Regions from separate parts of the Streptomyces sp. NBC_01520 genome, predicted to be linked through region 2. Evidence: riboswitches for the same ligand, from Rfam matches in the RefSeq annotation. Region 2 holds a riboswitch; the other holds the start of a gene.

Region 1 (7,533 bases), 4.5 Mb from region 2:
TGGTCGACTCCAGCTCGCCGCAGGTCTCGCCCGCGGTCACCGTGTCGCCGACCTCCGGGAGCTGCGCGTAGACGACGTCCCCGAGCGCGTTGGCCGCGAACTCGGTGATACCGACCGTGGCCACGCCGTCCTCGAGGGCCGACAGCCACTCGTGCTCCTTGCTGTACCGCAGCTGCTGGGGGTTGCTCATGGTCTGAATTCTCCTGTACGCGGGGGAGTGCTGATGAACGGTGGTCTTGCGTGGTGAGACGGGACTACGTCACGTCCCGGGCGAGCGGGACTACTTCTCGCGCTTGTAGAAGGGCAGTGCCACGACCTCGTACGGCTCGTGCGCGCCCCGGATGTCGACGGCGACGCCCTCGGTGCCGGGCGCGGCATACGCCGCGTCCACGTACGCCATGGCGATCGGCCTGCCCAGCGTGGGCGAGGGCGCGCCGGAGGTGACCTCGCCGACGACCTGTCCTGCGGCGACGACGGAGAACCCGGCGCGCGGGACCCTGCGGCCCTCGGCGACCAGGCCGACCAGCTTGCGCGGCGGAGCGGTCTCGGCCCGCTCGGCGGCGGCCTCCAACGCCTCACGCCCGACGAAGTCGCCCTCCTTCTCGAACTTCACGACCCGGCCGAGACCCGCGTCGAACGGGGTCAGCGCGGTGGTCAGCTCGTGCCCGTACAGCGGCATGCCCGCCTCCAGGCGCAGCGTGTCGCGGCAGGAGAGGCCGCACGGGATCAGGCCGTGCGGGGCACCCGCCTCGGTGAGGGCCTTCCACAGCTGCTCCGCGTGCTCGGGGGCGACGAAGAGCTCGAAGCCGTCCTCGCCGGTGTAGCCGGTGCGCGCGATGAGCGCCGGGACGCCGGCGACCGTGCCCGGCAGGCCCGCGTAGTACTTCAGCCCGTCCAGGTCGGCGTCCGTGACCGACTTCAGGATCGCGGGGGACCCGGGTCCCTGGACGGCGAGCAGCGCGTACGCGTCACGGTCGTCCCGGACCTCGGCGTCGAAGGCCCCGGCGCGCCCGACGAGTGTGTCCAGGACGATCTGGGCGTTGCCCGCGTTGGCGACCACCATGTACTCGGTCTCGCCCAGGCGGTAGACGATCAGGTCGTCCAGGATCCCGCCGTCCTCGGCGACGATCATCGTGTAGCGGGCCCGCCCCAGGCCGACGGTGGCGATGTTGCCGACCAGGGCGTAGTTCAGGAAGGCCGCGGCCTGCGGCCCGGTGACGGTGAACTCGCCCATGTGCGACAGGTCGAAGAGACCGGCCCGGGTACGCACGGCGTTGTGCTCGTCGCGCTCGCTGGCGTAGCGCAGGGGCATGTCCCAGCCGGCGAAGTCGGTCATGGTCGCGCCCAGTGAACGGTGCAGCGCGTCGAGGGCGGTGAGACGGGGGGCGGGGGCAGTGCTCATGGATACGGCTCCAGGGCATGACGACAGAGGACGATCCCTCCCCATCTGTCATCGGAACCTGAGAGGTTCGCCGGGACCCCCTGAAAGGGTCCAGGAGGGGGTCTGAACGAGTCAGCCCTTCCAGGGTCGGCTTGCACCTTGGGTGGAGCCGCAGAGCGGCCCGCTTTTCAGATCTGCCTCATCCGCGCGGTACGGGGCCTGAGAGATTCAAGGGAGGAACTTGCTCCTTCGGCGCCCGGTGCACACAGTGACCGGGACTCTCCCGCGCGGATTCAAACGGCCGGTATGGAGTTGGCGGGGTCATCATCGCACGCATTGCGGGAGAGTGGGGTGTCCGGATCCGTACGGGCGGCCCGCGGCCGGAAGGCACCTGCACGGCGGCACGCCCGGCACGACCCGTACGGCCGTAACCGGTTGTGCCGCATTACCTTTTCTTTACACTTCTTGGGCAGGTCAGGTGTGGGTGACTCGGCAGGGGGAGGGCGATGACGTTGCAGCGCTACGTGACAACTACAGGAGCAGCGCGCGGTGCGATGCCCGCACAGCAGGGGGCACCCGCCCGGGAGCTTCCGGGCGCGCACGCCCCGGTGGTGCGTGACCTGCGGGGCCGGGACGGGCACGGCCCGCGCAGCCTGGACTTCGCGGCGGGCGATGTGGTGGTGGTCTCCGGGCTGCCCGGCAGCGGGAAGTCGACGCTGATCCGGCGCGCGGTCCAGGAGCACGCGATCGACTCCCAGGACACCAGGGACCGCTGGGCGGCCTCGCTGCCCGGCTTACTGCCGTACGCCCTGTACCGCCCCCTGGTGCGCGTCGCGCACTACTTCGGGCTGTGGCGGGCGCTGCGCTCCGGCGGATCCGTCGTCGTGCACGACTGCGGTACGCAGGCCTGGGTGCGGCGGTGGCTGGCGCGCGCGGCCCGACGGCGCGCCGGCACCCTGCACCTCGTCCTGCTCGACGTCACCCCGCAGGTGGCCAGGGAGGGCCAGCGGGAGCGCGGCCGCGGGGTCTCGGGCTACGCCTTCGCCCGCCACCGGCGCGCGGTGGGGCGCCTGCTGCGCGACACCGAGGACGGACTGCTGCCGCCGGGCTGCGCCTCCGCGGTGCTCCTCGACCGTGAGGCCGCCGCGGCGATCTCGCTGATCTCGTTTGCAGACGCATAGGCCGAGAATCGCCGTCCGGCTGTCCGGAATCTGGACGGTACGGCGGTCCCGGCCTGCGTCGCCGTCCCTGTCAATGCCGTCCGGGCGCGGCTCGTCTAAGGTTTCTGCCGCACAGCATGGCGAGAAGGGGACACACACACCGTGGACATTCCGGCCCAGGCCCACGTCCATCCGCAGCACGGATGGCCGGCCAACGAGCTCGAAGAAGTGCTCAGCGCCTCCCTCGGTGTGCCCGGGGCCGGCAGCCGGCTCGTCGAGGTGCTCGGCCGCAGCCAGGTCTGGGTCCCCCTCCCGAACGGCGGCGGACCCGACAGCCCCGACCTGGACCTGCCGACGGTCGACATCGACGGCGGTGCCTACGTCCCTGTGTTCAGCTCCGAGGCGCAGTTCCTGCACTGCGTCGGCTCGCACATGTCCTTCGCCGTGGCGCCCGCCCGGGAGTTCGCCCGCGGACTCCCGCCCCAGCTGGGCATCGCGGTCAACCCGGGCGGGGCCGTCGGCGTACCGCTGCCGCCCCCGGCCGTGGCCGAGCTCTGCAGGGCCGGACGCACCCCGCTGGACGGGCCCGGCGGTGGCGGGCGGGTGCGGCTGTACGAGCCGGACTGGAAGGAGGACCCCGTCGACTTCCTCTCCGTGGTGGCCGCCGAATTCCAGGACATCGGCGTGGTGAGCACCGCCCGCCGGGCACTGGCCAGCATCGAGGGCGGCGACCCGGTCCTCTTCGTCGGCGTCGAGTTCGCCACCTGGGACGGCGCCGGGCAGAGCGCCCCGCTGGACGCGATGGGCCGCGCCCTGGGCCGGGTCCAGGCCCCCTGGCCGGTCAATCTCGTCCTGCTCGACGTGACCCAGGACCCCGTGGGCGACTGGATGCTGGACAAGGTCAGGCCGTTCTACCGGCGCGCGGGGCACTGAGCACACGCCGCCCGTGACGTCGAGCCGGTGCCAGAGGCGGCACATAAGCTGGTTTGATGGCGAGGTCGCCCCGTGTGCCCGGGCGCGGCGGAACGACACCGCGAGACAGCGGACAGCGGATCGATGAGGGGCGGGACCCAGGGTGAGTGCGTCAGGCACCGCGGCGGCCGGAAAGGTCGAGCACATGCTGCGGCAGGTGACCCCTGGGCGCCTCGACGCCTACGAGGCGCTGTTGCAGGCGCTGTCCGACGGCCGGATCTGGATGCTGCTCTGGCACGGCACGGCGGGCTCGCCCGACGCCCAGTACGGCAACATGGAGGTCGACGGCCTCGGCTACGCCCCCTGTGTGACCTCCGCCCAGGAGCTCTCGGCCAGCGGCTGGAACAGGGCCCACGAACTGATCACCGGCCGCGACATCGCCCGCGCCCTCTTCCCCGACCGCTGGGGCATCTGGCTCAACCCGCACGCCCCCGGCGGCGGTGTCGGCATCCCCTGGCTCGACCTGCGCCGCATCGCGACGGGTCTCGACCGGATGCCGGCCGGCCCGCTGCGGCTGACGGAACCCGCCATCGAGATCCCGCAGTTCTACGCCCTCCTGTCGCACAACGCCCACCGCACCCCGGCCGTCCGCGCGCTGCGCCGCGCCTGGGTGCAGCCCGCGCTCGGCGCCCCGTACCTCGCGATCGGACTCGACCTCTACGACACCGGCCGGCCCTCCGTCGACTCGGTCCGCGCGATGATGCAGCAGTCGATCGGCGTCGTCCCCGACGGGCTGCCGGTATCCACCGTCTCGATGTCCGACGAATACGATCCGGTCGCGATGTGGCTGCGCACGAACTCCCGGCCGTTCTACGACCGCGAGGCGCACGCCCAGGCGGGCCCGCCGCCCGCCGCCGCTCCCGGGTACGGCTATCCGCCGTCTCAGCTCCACTGAACTGACCCTGATTTCGAACCGGTTAACAAGTACGGGCAGGATGTCCCGTATCTGTCCGCTTTGTTGAGTGTCCGGGTCTCAGGTAGGTATCACCGCTATGCGGACTGTTCTCCGCACTGCTTCGCGAATGTAGTGTTCGGGCCAATCAATGCCTCTCCACACACTGCTGACCTGGGGTGGACCCAACATGCGAATAAACAAGTCCCGAACCGTTCGGGCGATCACGGCGGCCGTGGCCGTCGGTCTGATCGCCACGGGCTGCTCCAGTGAGCGGGACAACGATGCCAAGGACGGGGCGAAGGACACCTTCGTCTTCGCAGGTGCGGGCGACCCCGGGTCCCTGGACCCGGCGCTGGCCAGTGACGGTGAGACCTTCCGGGTCACCCGTCAGGCCTTCGAGGCCCTGCTCGAGCACGAGCCCGGCGGCAGCAAGCTCGTCGGCGGACTGGCCGAGACGTGGGAGAGCGACCCCGCCGGCAAGGTGTGGACGTTCAACCTCCGTAAGAACGTGAAGTTCCACGACGGCGAGGAGTTCAACGCCGCCGCGGTCTGCGCGAACTACGAACACTGGTTCAACTGGGCGGGTACGTACCAGTCCAGCGCGGTCTCGTACTACTGGCAGTCCATCATGGGCGGCTTCGCGAAGAACGAGGACGCCGAGGCGCCGAAGGCGAACTACAAGTCCTGCACCGCGAAGGACGCCAACACGGCGGTCATCGAGGTCAACGAGCCCTCGGCGAACCTGCCCGGCGGCTTCTCCCTGCAGGCCCTGGCGATCCACTCGCCGAAGGCCCTCAAGGAGTACGAGAAGCAGGACGCGACCGCCAAGGGCGACGCGATCACGTACCCCAAGTACAGCCAGGAGGCCGGCACGGTCGCCGGCACCGGCCCGTACAAGATCACCAAGTGGAACAAGAGCAACAAGGAAGTCAGCCTCGAGCGCTTCGACGGCTACTGGGGCGACAAGGCCAAGGTGAAGAACCTGGTCTTCCGCACGATCGACACCGAGGAGGGCCGCCGCCAGGCGCTCCAGGCCGGTGACATCGACGGATTCGACCTGGTCGCACCCGCCGACATCAAGACGCTGGAGGGCGAGGGCTACGAGGTCCCGACCCGTGACGTCTTCAACCTCTTCTACGTGGGCATGACCCAGTCGAAGAACAAGGCGCTGCAGAAGCCCGAGGTCCGTCAGGCCATCGCGCACGCCATCGACCGCGAGAACATCGTCAAGACCCAGCTGCCCGAGGGCGGCAAGGTCGCCACGCAGTTCATGCCCGACACGGTCGCCGGCTACTCGGACAAGGTGAAGGAGTACGCCTTCGACACCGCCAAGGCGAAGCAGCTCCTCAAGGACGCCGGCGAGAGCAAGCTCTCCGTCGAGTTCTGCTACCCGACCGAGGTCACCCGCCCCTACATGCCTGCCCCGCAGGACATGTTCGAGCTGATGAAGGCCGACCTCGAGAAGGCCGGCATCACGGTCGTCCCGAAGGCCATGAAGTGGGCCCCGGACTACCTGGACGCCACCGAGGCCGGCTCCTGCGCCCTGCACATGCTGGGCTGGACCGGTGACTTCAACGACGGCTTCAACTTCATCGGCACCTGGTTCGCCGGCGCCGACAAGCAGTGGGGCTTCAAGGACGCCAAGGTCTTCGACTCGGTGAACGCCGCTTCGAAGGTCGTCGACCCCGCCGGTCGCGTCGACGCCTACAAGAAGGCCAACGAGACCATCATGGAGTACCTGCCGGGTCTCCCGATCTCGTCCTCGCCGCCCGCGATCGCGTTCGCCAAGAACGTCAACCCGCCGAAGGTCTCCCCGCTGACGCAGGAGAACTTCGCCGAGGTCTCCTTCAAGTAACCGCACATCAGTGGGTTCGCCCGGCCACCCCTTCCCGGTGGCCGGGCGGGCCCACTTTTCGACACGTAAGAAAGGGGCACGCGGGGTGCTGCGACTCGTCGTACGAAGACTGCTACAGCTCATACCCACCCTGCTCGGCCTGTCGGTTCTGCTCTTCCTGTGGCTGAACCGGCTGCCCGGCGGACCCGCCTCAGCGATCCTGGGCGAGCGGGCGACCGAAGCCGAAGTGGCGCGCATCAACCGGGCTTTGGGGCTCGACGAGCCGGTCTACGTCCAGTACTGGCGCTTCCTCAAGCGCATCTTCGAGCTGGATCTCGGCACCTCCACCCAGACCGGTCAGCCGGTGTGGGACGAGTTCGTCCTGCGCTTCCCGGCCACTGTGGAACTCAGCGTCGCCGCGATCGTCATCGCGATCCTGGTCGGCATCCCGCTCGGCTACCTCGCCGCCCGCCACCGCGGCGGCTGGCTCGACGTGGCCTCGGTGTCCGGATCGCTGATCGGCATCTGCATCCCCGTGTTCTTCCTCGCGCTGATGCTCAAGGGCATCTTCGCGGTCGAACTGGGCATCTTCCCGAGCTACGGCAGGCTCTCCACCGGTCTCGACGCCACCGACATCACCGGCTTCGCCACCCTGGACGGCCTGCTGACCGGTGAGCTCGACGCGACCTGGGACGCGATCATGCACCTCGTGCTGCCAGCGATCGCCCTCGCGTCCATCCCGCTCGCCGTGATCGTGCGGATGACCAGGGCCAGCGTCCTGGAGGTCCTCGGCGAGGACTACATCCGCACCGCCGAGTCCAAGGGCCTGGAGAAGCGCGTCGTACGCGGCCGTCACGTGCTCCGCAACGCGCTGCTCCCCGTGGTCACCGCGGTCGGCCTGCTGACCGGAAGCCTGCTCTCCGGTGCGGTGCTCACCGAGTCGGTCTTCTCGTTCGGAGGCATCGGCTCCTTCATCCGTACCTCGATCGACGCCCGCGACTACCCGGTTCTGGTCGGGTTCATCCTCTTCATCGCGATGGTGTACGTCCTCATCAACCTGCTGGTCGACGTCGCCTACAGCATCATCGACCCGAGAGTGCGGGTGCACTGACGTGACTGCATTGACCAAGAGGGCCGACAAGATCGACCGGCTCGCCGAGCTGACCCAGCAGACCGAGTCGACCTCCGGCGCGAGCCTGTGGCGCGAGGCGCTGCGGCGGCTGCGGAGCAGCAAGATGGCCATCATCGGCGCGGTCGTCATCGGCCTGTTCGTGGTGATGGCGATCGTGGG
Region 2 (7,533 bases):
AGGGTTGCTGTGTGAACGAGCTCGACGTTGTGGGTGTCCGGGTGGAAATGCCCTCCAACCAACCGATCGTTCTCCTGCGTGAAGTGGGAGGCGACCGGTACCTCCCTATTTGGATCGGCCCTGGGGAAGCGACCGCGATCGCCTTCGCCCAGCAGGGCATGGCTCCGGCCAGGCCGCTGACCCATGATCTCTTCAAGGATGTGCTCGAGGCCGTGGGCCAGGAGCTCACGGAGGTCCGCATCACGGACCTGCGCGAAGGGGTCTTCTACGCGGAGCTGGTCTTCGCCAGCGGGGTCGAGGTGAGCGCGCGGCCGTCCGATGCCATAGCGCTCGCCCTGCGCACCGGTACGCCGATCTACGGCAGTGACGGGGTGCTCGCCGACGCCGGAATCGCCATCCCGGACGAGCAGGAGGACGAAGTGGAGAAGTTCCGCGAGTTCCTCGACCAGATCTCGCCGGAGGACTTCGGTACGAACAGTCAGTGACCGTCCCACAGGGCCTCCGTCAGCGCATCCGAGAAGCCGTTCCCCGGAATCGGTCACGGGAAACCACCCTCAGGGTGATTATCACTCGGCGTGCCGAGTGTGGCGATCGTTGACGCACCCCTGGTGACTGCCTACCTTCGAGTGGGCAGGTCAAGGACGGAGGTCGGCGTGAGAAGCAGCGGCGACGGTACGGCTGCGGGTGGGCCGTATCGGCAGCACGGCAGTGCGGCCGACCACACCATCAGACAGCCGGTTCAGCCGGCGATGATGGCAGCGGACGGTGTGGCAGTGGCAGGTGACATCGGCTATCGGGGGCCGACAGCATGCGCAGCGGCCGGGATCACCTACCGGCAGCTCGACTACTGGGCGCGGACGGGGCTCGTGGAGCCGAGTGTGCGCCCGGCCTACGGGTCCGGGACACAGCGTCTCTACAGTTTCCGGGACGTGGTACTCCTCAAGATCGTCAAGCGGTTCCTGGACACGGGTGTCGCTCTCCAGAACATCCGCACCACGGTCCAGCACCTGAGGGCCCGGGGATTCACGGATCTTGAGCGGATGACCCTCATGAGCGACGGGGCGACGGTCTACGAGTGCTCCTCGCCCGACGAGGTCGTGAAACTGCTCCAGGGGGGCCAGGGGGTCTTCGGGATCGCCGTGGGTGTTGTCTGGCGGGACGTGGAGGCCGCGTTGTCCCAGCTGCACGGCGAGCGTGTCGACACCGGCGAGACGCTGGTCGGCAACAATCCCACCGACGAGCTGGCCCGGCGGCGCAACCGCGCGGGCTGAGTACCGGGACCGCCCCGCGCCGCGCGTGCGCCGGGCAGTCCCGTTGTCAGTGGCGTAGGGCAGCATCGGTGGCGTGAGAGCCGCACCCACCATCCTGCATCTGGACATGGATGCCTTCTACGCCTCCGCGGAGCAGGCGTCGAAGCCCAGCCTGCGCGGCAAACCGGTCGTCGTGGGCGGTCTGGGCATGCGCGGTGTGGTCGCCACCGCCTCGTACGAGGCCCGGCGGCTCGGTGTCCACTCGGCGATGCCGATGGCGCAGGCCAGGCGGCTGGCGCCCAACGCGGCCTATCTGGTGCCCCGCTTCTCGCTCTACCGCACGGTGAGCGACCAGGTGATGGAGCTGCTCGGGCGACTGTCCCCGCTCGTCGAGCCGCTCAGCCTGGACGAGGCCTTCGTCGACCTGGAGGCGGGCGGGGTCGCCGACGACTCCGTGTCCGCCCGCAGGGTCGGTGAGCAGCTGCGCGCGGTCATCAGGGGAGTCACGGGACTCAGCGGTTCCGTAGGTCTGGCGGGCTCCAAGATGCTGGCCAAGATCGCCTCCGAGGAGGCGAAGCCGAACGGGCTGCTGCTGATCGAGCCGGGTACCGAGCGTGAACTCCTGGCCCCCATGTCCGTGCGGACCCTCCCGGGAGTGGGGCCGGCCACCGGTGACCACCTCCGTCGCGCGGGCATGACCGTGGTCCACGACCTGGCGGAGGCGGGCGAGGCGGAGCTCGTGCGGCTGCTGGGCAAGGCACACGGCGTCGGGCTGTACCGCATGGCGCTGGGGTACGACGACCGCCCCGTAGTCGCGGAGCGGGACGCGAAGTCCGTATCGGTCGAGGACACCTTCGATGTGGACCTGCACGACCGGGTGCGCGTCCGGACGGAGGTGGAGCGGCTGGCGGACCGGTGCGTCCAAAGGCTCAGGGGTGCCGGACGGTCCGGCCGGACCGTCGTGCTCAAGGTGCGTCGCTACGACTTCTCGACGCTGACCAGGTCCGAGACCCTCCGCGGCCCCACGGACGACCCCACCGTCGTCAGGGAGGCCGCGGCCCGGCTCCTGGAGGCCGTCGACACCACAGGTGGCGTACGGCTGCTGGGGGTGGGGGTCACGGGGCTCGCCGACTTCACGCAGGAGGACCTTTTCGCGCAGGCCGCCGACGCACGGCAGGCCGCGCACGAGAAGGAGGCCGCGCACGAGCAGCAGGCGGCGGGGGAGCCGGGGGCCGAGGGCGCCACCGTGCCGGACGGGCGGGCCTCCGCGGCGGAGGAGGAGACCGAGGGCGGGAGCACCGTGCCGCTGTCCGCCCGGCGCTGGCAGGCCGGGCACGACGTACGGCATGAGGTCCACGGCCATGGCTGGGTGCAGGGCAGTGGGGTCGGCCGCGTCACGGTGCGGTTCGAGGAGCCGGGGATGCCGCCCGGCCGGGTGCGCACGTTCCGTATCGATGATCCGGAGCTCCGGCCGGCCGACCCGCTGCCCCTGGTGCGGGACCCGGTGGACTACTCCTCGTGGCCGGCCAGCCTGCCGAAGTCCTTGTCCGGACCGGTGGTTCCGTCGGAGGGGGCGGAGTCCAGCCCGTAGTGGCGGTAGAGCTGGAGCTCCTGCTCGGGAGACAGATGGCGGCCCACGCCGAAGTCGGGCGCGTCCTTGATCAGGGCGCGGTCGAAGGGGATCACCAGCGTGCCGTCGACGAATTCGCTCGGTTCCAGCGGGACGAACGCGTCCCGGGTGAAGAGCCCGGTCCGTACGGCGGCCCACTCGGGTACGCCGGTGGCGTCGTCGAGATAGACCTCGTCCACCGTTCCGATCTTGGCGCCCTTGCGGTCGAAGGCCTTCCGGCCGATCAGGCTGCGCGGATCGATGTCGGTCTGCACGGTGCCTCCCACTGGTCGCAACTGCATCAGGGTGGTCGCAACTGCTCCACAGGCACTACGAAAGGCCAGATCCGGGGCTTCGGCCACTCGAGACGGCCGGTGCCGGCCCGCTGGTAGTCTGGAACACGGCTGCCGACCCCGCGCGGGAGAGTCCTCCGGAGAAGTTGCGGAGGCGCCGAAGGAGCAACTCCTCCCCGGAATCTCTCAGGCCCCCGTACCGCGCGGACGAGGTCACTCTGGAAAGCAGGGCGGGATCCGTACGGCATGTGCCGCGGCGGGCCCCCGTCCTCACCGACGGTGAAAGCCGGTGCGCCCTCGGGCCGTGCCGGTGAAGCTCTCAGGTCGAGATGACAGATGGGGAGGCCGTTCGGGCAGCCACGCCGTGGTGCCCCTCGCAGGTCGTGACAGACCAGGAGGCCTCCATCATGACCCCCCGTCGCACTCCGCTCTCCCAGCTGGAGCAGGGCATTCCGTTCGAGCAGCGCCACATCGGGCCCGATGCCGAGGCCCAGGCGAAGATGCTCGCCCAGGTCGGCTACGGCTCCCTCGACGAGCTCACCGCCGCCGCGGTGCCCGACGTGATCAAGAGCGCCGAGGCGCTGAACCTTCCGGCTGCCCGTACCGAAGCCGAGGTCCTGGCCGAGCTGCGACGTCTCGCCGACCGCAACCAGGTGCTCGCCCCGATGATCGGGCTCGGCTACTACGGCACGTTCACCCCGCCGGTGATCCTGCGCAACGTCATGGAGAACCCTGCCTGGTACACGGCATACACGCCGTATCAGCCGGAGATCTCCCAGGGGCGGCTCGAAGCCCTGCTGAACTTCCAGACGATGGTGGCCGATCTCACAGGCCTGCCGACCTCCGGGGCCTCGCTCCTCGACGAGGGCACGGCGGCGGCCGAGGCCATGGCCCTGGCGCGGCGCGTCGGCAAGGTCAAGGAGGGCGTCTTCCTGGTCGACGCCGACACCCTGCCGCAGACCGTCGCCGTGATCGAGACCCGCGCCGAGCCGACGGGCGTCGAGGTGGTCGTCACCGATCTCTCCGGCGGAATTCCGGCGGACGTCGCCGAGCGGGGCGTCTTCGGCGTACTGCTGCAGTACCCGGGTGCCTCCGGAGCCGTACGGGACATCAAGCCCGTCATCGAGCAGGCCCACGAGCTCGGGGCGATCGTCACCGTCGCCGCCGACCTGCTGGCCCTGACCCTGCTGACCTCGCCCGGCGAACTGGGCGCGGACATCGCCGTCGGCACCACGCAGCGCTTCGGTGTCCCGATGGGCTTCGGGGGACCGCACGCCGGCTTCATGGCCGTGCGCGAGAAGTTCGCCCGCAGCCTGCCGGGCCGCCTCGTCGGGGTCTCCGTCGACGCCGACGGCGACAAGGCCTACCGCCTGGCCCTGCAGACCCGCGAGCAGCACATCCGCCGCGAGAAGGCCACCAGTAACATCTGTACCGCACAGGTGCTGCTCGCCGTCATGGCCGGGATGTACGCGGTCTACCACGGCCCCGAGGGCCTGCGCACGATCGCCCGGCGTACGCACCGGTTCGCCACGATCCTCGCAGAGGGGCTGCGGGCCGCCGGCGTCGACGTCGTGCACGACGCGTACTTCGACACCCTGACCGCCCGCGTCCCGGGTGGAGCGGCGGGCGTGGTCGCCGGCGCCCGCGAGCGCGGGGTCAACCTGCGGCTCGTCGACGCCGACCGGATCTCCGTCGCCTGCGACGAGACCACCACCCGTACCCAGATCGCCGCCGTCTGGGCGGCCTTCGGTGCCGGTGGCGACATCGAGGCCCTCGACGCCGAGGCCGCCGACGCGCTGCCCGGGAACCTGCTGCGCACCGACTCCTTCCTCACCCACCCGGTCTTCCACCAGCACCGTTCCGAGACGGCGATGCTGCGCTACCTGCGCAAGCTCGCCGACCGTGACTACGCGCTGGACCGCGGCATGATCCCGCTCGGCTCCTGCACGATGAAGCTCAACGCGACCGCCGAGATGGAGTCGATCACCTGGCCCGAATTCGGCGCGCTGCACCCCTTCGCGCCGGCCGAACAGGCCCAGGGCTTCCTCACCCTCATCCGCGAGCTGGAGGAGCGTCTCGCCGAGGTCACCGGCTACGACGCCGTCTCCCTCCAGCCCAACGCCGGCTCACAGGGTGAGTTCGCCGGTCTCCTGGCCGTGCGCGCCTACCACCGGGCCAACGGCGAGGAGCAGCGGACCGTCTGCCTCATCCCGTCCTCCGCGCACGGCACCAACGCCGCGAGCGCCGTGATGGCCGGCATGAAGGTCGTCGTGGTGAAGACCGCCGACGACGGTGAGGTCGACATCGAGGATCTCCGTGCCAAGATCGAGAAGCACCGCGACGAACTCGCCGTCCTGATGATCACCTACCCTTCCACGCACGGTGTCTTCGAGGAGCACGTGGCCGCCATCTGCGGCGAGGTGCACGACGCGGGCGGCCAGGTTTACGTGGACGGCGCCAACCTCAACGCGCTCGTCGGCCTGGCCAAGCCCGGCAAGTTCGGCGGCGACGTCTCCCACCTGAACCTGCACAAGACCTTCTGCATCCCGCACGGCGGCGGTGGCCCCGGCGTCGGCCCCGTCGGTGTGCGCGCGCACCTGGCGCCGTACCTCCCGAACCACCCGCTCCAGCCCGCCGCGGGCCCGGAGACCGGTGTCGGGCCGATCTCGGCCGCCCCCTGGGGCTCGGCCGGCATCCTGCCCATCTCGTGGGCGTACGTACGGCTGATGGGCGGCGAAGGGCTGAAGCGGGCGACGCAGGTCGCCGTGCTCGCGGCCAACTACATCGCCAAGCGTCTGGAGCCGCACTTCCCGATCCTGTACAACGGCCCGGCCGGTCTGGTCGCGCACGAGTGCATCGTGGACCTGCGCCCGATCTCCAAGGCGACCGGAGTCAGCATCGACGACATCGCCAAGCGGCTGATCGACTACGGCTTCCACTCGCCGACGATGTCGTTCCCGGTGGCCGGGACGCTGATGATCGAGCCGACCGAGAGTGAGGACCTCGCCGAGCTCGACCGGTTCTGCGACACGATGATCGCCATTCGCGGTGAGATCGAGAAGGTCGCCGCCGGTACGTGGCCCGCGGACGACAACCCGCTCCGCAACGCACCGCACACCGCGGCCGCGCTGGGCGGCGAGTGGACGCATGCCTACAGCCGCGAGGTGGCCGTCTTCCCGGCCGGTGTCACGCCGGCCGACAAGTACTGGCCGCCGGTGCGCCGGATCGACGGGGCGTTCGGCGACCGCAACCTGGTCTGCTCCTGCCCGCCCCTGGACGAGTACGACCAGTAGGGCGCCCGGACACGCCTCGGGGCCGGTGCGGAGACTTCTCCGGCCGGCCCCTGTGTTTCTTCCGCCGCGGTCAGGCGGCCTTCATCACCTGGCCGCTTCTCAGCGTCCGGTGCGGGGCGATGATCTGCCCGTCCGGGAGCAGCTCACCGGTGTCCTCGAAGAGCAGGACGCCGTTGCACAGCAGGCTCCAGCCCTGTTCCGGGTGGTGTGCCGTCAGGCGGGCGGCTTCCCGGTCGGCGGAGTCTGCGGTCGGGCAGGGTGGCTGGTGCTGGCACATGGAGGGGTTCTTTCGCTGCGTTGAGTCGAGTGTCCTGCGGCTTGACGATGTGTTCATGGCCCGCCCCCGTATCAAATCGGTCCGGTCCCAGTGTTGCCCTACGAGCGCCGTTCCGCAGGGATTTCGCCGCAGCACCTGTTCTCCTTCCATGACGCATCACCCGGCCGGACGGTTCAACGCAACTGCACTGTCCCTTCGGGTGGTTCGGGGTGACCTGACCGGGCTAGTCCGGACGGGCAGACGGATGCGCCCCCGCCGTTCGCACGGCGGGGGCGCACGAGTCCGGGAGGTCAGGCCGGCGACCCGAGGAGGCCGGGGAGCTCCGGAACCGGAGCCGGGGTGACACGCAGGGTCATGACCGGGAGCAGATCGGCGACCCGGTGCGGGCGATGGGCGGTGATCCCGGGAGGCGCGGGCGCCAGGGGTACCAGCACATCGGTCGGGGCGAGCACCCCGGCCGCGGCGTCGGCCCCGGTGTCGTCGTGCAGCCACAGCGTGAGCATGTACAGCTCAGGGATGGACAGCAGGCGCGGCTGGTAGTGCGCTGCCGCCGACTCGGCCTGCCGCACGGCGAGTTCGGTCGAGGCGAGGTACGGCCCCTCGAAGAAGTGCGAGAAGGTCCAGCCGTCGGCGGTGAGCATGGTGTCCGCGGCTGCGACGGCGCGCTCACCGTTGCGGATCAGGAAGCGCCAGCCGGCGAGGCGGGTGCGCGGTGCTGCCTCGTTCGGCACGATCCGGTCCAGCACATGGACGGGGAGGGGCAGTTCGGGGCTCAGCGATCCCTGGACGGATCGGAGAGCGGGTGTATGGG

Evidence for each region. A riboswitch is a leader RNA that binds a small molecule or an ion and turns the genes downstream of it on or off. The one in region 2 is predicted to bind glycine.
Region 1: it holds a riboswitch for glycine, as region 2 does, so the genes downstream of both, gcvT (glycine cleavage system aminomethyltransferase GcvT) here and gcvP (aminomethyl-transferring glycine dehydrogenase) in region 2, are expected to answer to the same signal.

The regions. Positions count from the first base shown of each region.
Region 1 is NZ_CP109404.1:5,626,129-5,633,661, forward strand. Features, by position in the region: gene gcvH (glycine cleavage system protein GcvH) at 1-190, opposite strand, end outside; gene gcvT (glycine cleavage system aminomethyltransferase GcvT) at 281-1,402, opposite strand; glycine riboswitch at 1,580-1,677, opposite strand; gene OG524_RS25750 (AAA family ATPase) at 1,888-2,562, shown strand; gene OG524_RS25755 (enhanced serine sensitivity protein SseB) at 2,704-3,474, shown strand; gene OG524_RS25760 (enhanced serine sensitivity protein SseB C-terminal domain-containing protein) at 3,617-4,408, shown strand; gene OG524_RS25765 (ABC transporter substrate-binding protein) at 4,596-6,263, shown strand; gene OG524_RS25770 (ABC transporter permease) at 6,349-7,353, shown strand; gene OG524_RS25775 (ABC transporter permease) at 7,355-7,533, shown strand, end outside.
Region 2 is NZ_CP109404.1:1,151,884-1,159,416, reverse strand. Features, by position in the region: gene OG524_RS05355 (bifunctional nuclease family protein) at 12-485, shown strand; gene OG524_RS05350 (MerR family transcriptional regulator) at 654-1,271, shown strand; gene OG524_RS05345 (DNA polymerase IV) at 1,345-2,841, shown strand; gene OG524_RS05340 (PRC-barrel domain-containing protein) at 2,760-3,134, opposite strand; glycine riboswitch at 3,268-3,364, shown strand; gene gcvP (aminomethyl-transferring glycine dehydrogenase) at 3,560-6,445, shown strand; gene OG524_RS05330 (DUF5999 family protein) at 6,516-6,722, opposite strand; gene OG524_RS05325 (hypothetical protein) at 7,013-7,533, opposite strand, start outside.